2 regions of the Pseudoalteromonas sp. J2K-J599 genome follow, and region 2 is predicted to be linked to the other one. Evidence: predicted binding sites of a transcription regulator. Region 2 holds the regulator's gene; the other holds the start of a gene.
The links. Region 2 encodes NrdR, which represses ribonucleotide reductase genes. Its sites were predicted from a motif close to AAACACNANATNTNGTGTTT; they were not measured.
Positions count from the first base shown of each region.

Region 1: the regulator NrdR is predicted to act here: its motif matches at 1,748-1,767, upstream of nrdA (class 1a ribonucleoside-diphosphate reductase subunit alpha).

Region 1 is NZ_CM200271.1:1,741,521-1,745,137, forward strand. Features, by position in the region: gene nrdA (class 1a ribonucleoside-diphosphate reductase subunit alpha) at 1-1,628, opposite strand, end outside; gene AC5NT5_RS07900 (HAD family hydrolase) at 2,037-2,717, opposite strand; gene ubiG (bifunctional 2-polyprenyl-6-hydroxyphenol methylase/3-demethylubiquinol 3-O-methyltransferase UbiG) at 2,717-3,427, opposite strand; gene gyrA (DNA topoisomerase (ATP-hydrolyzing) subunit A) at 3,604-3,617, shown strand, end outside.
Region 2 is NZ_CM200271.1:2,962,396-2,966,012, forward strand. Features, by position in the region: gene ribBA (bifunctional 3,4-dihydroxy-2-butanone-4-phosphate synthase/GTP cyclohydrolase II) at 1-258, opposite strand, end outside; gene AC5NT5_RS13410 (riboflavin synthase) at 288-941, opposite strand; gene ribD (bifunctional diaminohydroxyphosphoribosylaminopyrimidine deaminase/5-amino-6-(5-phosphoribosylamino)uracil reductase RibD) at 958-2,091, opposite strand; gene nrdR (transcriptional regulator NrdR) at 2,094-2,543, opposite strand; gene glyA (serine hydroxymethyltransferase) at 2,959-3,617, opposite strand, start outside.

The sequences.
Region 1 (3,617 bases), 1.2 Mb from region 2:
GTTTTATGCGTTAATGCATTAGCGCTGCCATCAGAATAACGCTTACCGTTTTTAGCTAGGTAGTATGCGTAGTTAATTACGCCTATTCCTAGTGTACGACGACCCATAGTTGCATTTTTAGCAGCCGGTACAGGGTAGTCTTGGAAATCAAGTAAGTTATCAAGTGCGCGTACTGCAAGTTCAGCTAGCTCTTCAAGCTCATCAAGTGACTCTATTGCACCTAGGTTAAACGCAGAAAGTGTACAAAGGGCGATTTCGCCTTCTTCGTCATTTACGTTATTAAGTGGCTTAGTTGGCAATGCAATTTCTAAACATAAGTTAGATTGGCGAATTGGCGCAACTTTAGAAATAAATGGGCTGTGTGTATTACAGTGATCCACATTTTGTAAATAAATACGACCAGTACTTGCACGCTCTTGCGCAAACATAGAGAAAAGCTCAATGGCTTTAATACGTTTTTTACGAATAGACTCGTCTTGTTCGTATTGTACGTAAAGTGCGTCAAACTCAGCTTGGTCTTCAAAAAATGCATCGTAAAGGCCAGGCACATCTGATGGGCTAAATAATGTAATGTAGTCATCTTTAATTAAACGAGAGTACATTAGTTTATTAAACTGTACGCCGTAATCAAGGTGGCGAACGCGGTTGTCATCTACACCACGGTTATTTTTAAGTACAAGTAGGTTCTCTACTTCTAAATGCCAAAGCGGGTAGAATAATGTTGCTGCGCCGCCACGTACACCACCTTGTGAACAACTTTTAACCGCTGTTTGAAAGTGCTTATAAAAAGGGATACAACCTGTGTGATACGCTTCGCCGTTACGAATATGGCTACCTAGCGCACGAATTCGACCTGCATTAATACCAATTCCCGCACGTTGTGAAACGTATTTAACAATAGCTGACGACGTTGCATTGATTGAATCAAGGCTGTCGCCACATTCAATCAATACACACGAGCTAAACTGGCGAGTAGGCGTACGTACACCCGACATAATTGGCGTTGGTAGAGATATTTTAAATAAAGATACTGCATCGTAAAAACGTTTAATGTAAGAAACGCGTGTTTCACTTGGGTAGTCTGAAAATAAGCTTGCTGCTACTAAAATATATAAAAACTGTGCACTTTCGTATATTTCACCCGATACACGGTTTTGAACGAGATACTTGCCTTCAAGCTGTTTTACAGCTGCGTAGCTAAAGTTAAGATCGCGAGAATGATCAAGGTATGCATCAAGCTCATCTAACTCTTGCTCTGTGTAATCTACTAGTAAATGAGCATCATAGCGTTTATCGGCAACCATTTTTGTTACGTGGTCAAATAAACGTGGTGGCTCAAATTGACCGTACGCTTTTTTACGTAAATGGAATACAGCTAAACGTGCAGCTAAGTATTGGTAATCAGGCGATTCTTTTGAAATCTGATCCGCTGCTGCTTTAATGATGGTTTCGTGAATGTCTTTAGTACGAATACCGTCGTAAAACTGAATGTGCGACTTTAATTCAACTTGCGAAACCGAAACGTTGTTTAAACCTTCGGCGGCCCACTCAATAACGCGATGGATCTTATCCAGATCAAGAGGCTCTTTACGCCCGTCACGTTTGCTTACAGATAACTGTTGGTTCATTTGCCTGTATTCCTTGGGAATTATGTATTTTGACCAATGCTTTATACCTCGCCGGGGCAAGGTATATACTCATTTATTATAAGTTTCGCCATATTTGTGAATTTAATTGAATAACATTTGGCCACAATATCTGGTGTTGTTCAATTTAGAGATCACAAGATAGTGTGGTCTGAGTTGTTTTGCAAGGGACATAATTGCCCCTATTTGTGGATAACTTCGGGATAACGTATTTGTGTTAGTAGATACTCACCTTCGAACAATCATTTAAGTTGAAATATGCAAAAATCAACTAATGATCTGCTAAATTTACGCATTTTAAAAATAAATTTTGACTGCTTTTTTTATCAGCAAGCTTTGCGTAAAAACTAACACAATCACAATATATAGTGTTTATTAATTAACATGGCACTATATATGGTTAAAACCATCAATTGGGCTTTGCCAGTTAAAATCAGCATTCCAGCTGTTGGCTTCATCAATACTTGGTATGTAACCCCAAAGTGCCGTTGCTGTGCGCATACCTGCGGCTTTGCCTGCTTGTATGTCTCGCTGTGCATCACCAATGTACAAACAGCGTTTTGGTTGCACTCCCATAAGCTTTGCACAGTGTAGCAGCGGTAAAGGGGATGGCTTAGCTTCAGCTAAGGTGTCGCCACTTATTACTACACTAGCATTTTTCAATGCGGGAATTGCTGCCACTAAAGGATCAGTTAAAAACCCTGGTTTGTTAGTCATGATCCCCCATTTGATCTTTTTCTGATCAAGGGCAATAAGCAACGATTCAACACCGCTGAAGCAATGTGTGTGATTTGCTATGTTTGCAGCGTATTCGTCAACTAATTGCTTAATAAGCTCGCTTTGAGGTTGTGTGTCCCATAACTCTTTAAAACCAGCCTCTAATAATGCGCCTGCGCCGTTAGATGCCGCAGGACGGTATACATCACTACTAACAGGCTCTATTTTATTATTAATGAGAACTGCATTTAAAGCCGCACCTAAATCATCAGCGGTGTCGAGTAGAGTGCCGTCTAAATCAAATAAAAATGCATCGTACTCAATAAGGGGGAGGGGGGCTTGAGAGTTAGCCATTAAGCTAACTTCTCGAAGTACAGTATGTAATTTACGCTAACGTCACTATTGAGCGTATATTGCTTTGATAGTGGGTTATAAGAAAGGCCTGTACTTGCACGAACTTTTAAACCCGCTTGCTCTGCCCATGTAATAAGCTGTGCAGGTTTTATAAACTTTTTATGGTCGTGTGTACCTTCAGGCACCATTTTTAAAAGCTTTTCAGCACCAACAATAGCGTATAAATATGCTTTAGGTGTTTTGTTCAGGGTTGAAAAAAACACGTCTGCGCCTGGTTTGGCAAGTGCAGCTACGGCATGAATGATAGATGCTGGGTCGGGAACGTGCTCAAGCATTTCCATACAGGTTATTACATCAAAGCGCTCTGGGTGTTGCGATGCAAACTCTTCTGCTGGCACTTTTATGTAATCTACATTTACGCCAGTTTCTAAACTGTGCAACTTAGCAACAGTTAAAGGCTCTTGCCCCATATCGATGCCAGTTACTTTTGCGCCCATGCGCGCCATGCTTTGGCTTAAAATACCGCCACCACAGCCAACATCGAGTGTTTCTTTATCGAATAAGCCTTGCGTTTTGTTTGCTATAAAGTCTAAACGTAACGGGTTAATTTCGTGAAGAGGTTTGAATTCTCCGTCTAGGTCCCACCAACGCTCGGCGATGGCTTCAAATTTTGCTATTTCTGCGTGATCTACATTTTGATGTTCGGTCATAAAATACTTCCTCGTCAATCTGAGGCCATTATATAGGGCTAAATTGATAAATCGCAAAGTTTTGCGCCTGTAAATTAAAATTAATTGTGATAGCATGGCTGTTAGAAATAATAACAATACTCTTAATACCCAATACCGGGTTGTTGAGAGCTGATACTGAAGGAATGTGATATCAAATGACTGATCTCGC
Region 2 (3,617 bases):
TGTAAAGTTAGTCGAAAATGCTGCACCATTGTTTTTAACCATTAACGGTAAATCAAGTTGCTCGCAACGCTCTTGCGTCATGGTTAAACAAATTAAACCACGGCCATGGGTAGCCATGAAATTAATCGCTTCTGCGCTAATATGCTCAGCAGCTATTATTAAATCGCCTTCATTTTCTCTATCTTCATCATCCATTAAAATAACCATTTTACCGGCTTTAATATCGTCGATGATTTCTTGCGCGCTGTGTAAATTCATAAATTTGCTCGTGTAAGTTGTCAGTTTCGTTATTTAATAAAACCCGCTTTAGCGAGTAAGCTCATCGAAATATCAGAGCCCGTTGGTTGCTCTGCACCCTTTATAAGGCGCTCTAAATAACGTGCAATTTGATCGACTTCTAAATTAACTTGGGTACCTACTTTAAAATGAGCAATTGTGGTTTGCTCACTCGTGTGTGGGACAATTGTTAATTTGAATTTATTACCCTCTACAGCGTTTACTGTCAGGCTTATACCATCAATACATACCGAACCTTTGTAAGGAATGTATTTCATTAAATTTTCGTCAGTTGTAAGCCAATATTCTGTTGCTCTGGCGTTTGCTGTAATACTTGTAATTGTTGCGATACCATCAACATGGCCAGACACTAAATGACCGCCTAAACGAGAAACAGGTTGCATGGCTTTTTCAAGATTCACCGTTTGTCCTAAAGCATAGTGAGCAAAACCGGTCAAACTAATCGTCTCATTAGATAAATCCGCACTAAAACCATCAATATGTTTATCAACTACAGTTAAGCAAACACCATTAGTTGCAATGCTGTCACCTAACTTTACGTCTGTCATATCAAGATCAGTACTTTGGATACGAATGGCTAAGTCGCCTTGTTTTTTTTGTAATAAAGCAATTTTGCCTGTGGCTTCTATTATCCCAGTAAACATAGCACTACTCTTTTTATTAAGTGATTTTAATGAGTTTTAACGCGGTGATACGTAAATCGTCACCAATGCGCGCACATTCATTAAATGTTAAATCAACGGTGTTTTGCATACTCGTCAATTCAGGAAAATTAACTAAACTTTTTGCATCATGGCCCATTAGTTTAGGCGCTAAATAAAAAACAAACTCGTCAACTAAATTAAGCTCTGTCATTTTACCAGCAAGTGTTGCGCCAGCTTCAAGCCAAACATTATTAAACTGCAGTTGCCCAAGTTTTTCTAAAACGGCTTGTAAATCAACTTTACCGTTACTTTCACTAACTTCAATATGCTTTACAAAATGCGGCCATTGCAATGATTTATCAACCTTAGTCGTAAATATTATTACATCACTTTGGATTTCAAATAAAGCAAGGTCAGGTGTTAAACGGTTTTGAGAGTCAATTATAACACGCACGGGCTGGCGAAGCGGCAAATCAGTAGGCAGTGTGCAAGGCAGCTCACTTAGTCGCACATTAAGTTTAGCATCGTCTACTAGCACTGTATCGGCACCGGTTAAAATAGCGCAGCTTTTCGCTCGGTATAATTGTACGTCTTGTCGAGCAGCAGGACTTGTGATCCACTTACTTTGCCCATTTTTAAGCGCCGTTTTACCATCAATACTCGCTGCCATTTTGCAAATCACATAAGGTAAGCCTTGTTCCATACGCTTAAAAAAGCCAACGTTAAGTGCGCGAGCTTGTGATTCGAGTAACCCGTAAGCAACGTCAATACCCGCGTCGCTCAGTATTTTAAGGCCTTTGCCAGCAACTTGTGGATTTGTATCAACCATAGCAGCAATTACTTTTACCACACCGGCAGCTTTTAAGCCTTCGGCGCACGGTGGCGTACGGCCATAATGACTACACGGTTCAAGCGTTACATAAGCCGTTGCACCTTGTGCATTTTTTCCAGCGACAGCCAGTGCATTTACTTCTGCATGGCCTTGACCTGCTAATTGATGAAAACCCTCACCAATTATTTGATTATTTTTAACTAAAACACAGCCAACATTAGGGTTAGGTGTGGTGGTAAACCGGCCTTTTTTGGCAAGTTCTATGGCGCGTGCCATATACATTTCATCATGTTCAGTAAAAGGAACTTGGCTTTGCATTGTTACTCCCCTAAGCGGGCAATTTCTTCGCCAAATTCGCGTATATCTTCAAACGAGCGATAAACAGAGGCAAATCTTACATACGCTACTTTATCGAGCTTTTTGAGGGCTTCCATAATGCATTCACCAACCAAATGGCTTGAAATTTCTCGCTCGCCTGTAGCACGCAACTGCGATTTTATTATATTCACTACTTCGTCTACTTGCTCTGTGCTCACTGGGCGTTTTTCGAGTGCGCGATTTAAGCCATTTAATAATTTATCTTCGTTAAATGGTTCGCGGCTGCCGTCTTGTTTAATAACACGAGGCATAACCAGTTCAGCGCCTTCAAATGTAGTAAAGCGCTCATGGCAGTCGTTGCACTCACGGCGCCTGCGAACTTGATGGCCTCCACCAACAAGGCGTGAGTCAATAACTTTAGTATCTTTTGCGGTACAAAATGGACAATGCATAGCTCGGTACTTCCGTTTTAAAACAAAAAAGACCGCTAAATAGCGGTCTTTTATCTTAGCAAAAAAATAGGGCCTGTTGACCTTTCAGGATTAAATTTGTTCTATCTATGGGTGATTTAATCGCGGCGCGAGGTTTGTAACCTAGTGGGCTAAGTAAAAACCGAGCAAAGCTTCCGCGTCCTGCTCACGCCCCTTACCTACATCCATGTAGGCAACAAAGAGTAAATCGCCCCTAGGACGAACCCGAGGGCAGTGCATGTTTGGCATTTATGCTGCGTTATCGCCTATTTGTGTGGAGTAACCACACTACATAGACTCTGCCTTGCCTAAAAACCAAACATACTACTGCAAATTAAACCTCGAAAGATAAACAGGCCCCTAGCCTATGTGATCTAAATTACTGCTGCTTATGCAATTAAGCGTAAACAGGTAATTTTGCACAAATTGCTTTTACTTTTTCTTTAACTTGCGCCTGCACAGATTCATCAGTGATGTTATCTAGTACGTCACAAATCCAGCCAGCAAGCTCTTTTGATTCTTCTTCTTTGAAACCACGACGAGTGATTGCAGGAGAACCAATACGCAAACCAGATGTTACAAACGGAGAACGTGGATCGTTTGGCACTGAGTTTTTGTTAACTGTGATGTTAGCGTTACCAAGGGCTGCATCTGCATCTTTACCAGTAATATCTTTATCGATTAAATCGAGTAGGAATAAGTGGTTTTCAGTTTTGTCAGATACGATTTTGTAGCCGCGCTCTTGCATTACAGCAACCATTGCTTTTGCGTTTTTAACAACTTGTGTTTGGTATACTTTAAATTCTGGTTGAAGCGCTTCTTTAAATGCCACTGCTTTTGCTGCAATAACATGACATAAAGGACCACCTTGGCCACCAGGGAAAACTGCGCTGTTAAGCTTTTTATAGATTGCTTCATCGCCACATGCAGAGATAATTAAACCACCACGAGGACCAGCAAGTGTTTTATGCGTAGTTGTAGTTACAACATGTGCATGAGGAACTGGGCTTGGGTAAACGCCTGCCGCAATTAAACCTGCAACGTGAGCCATATCAA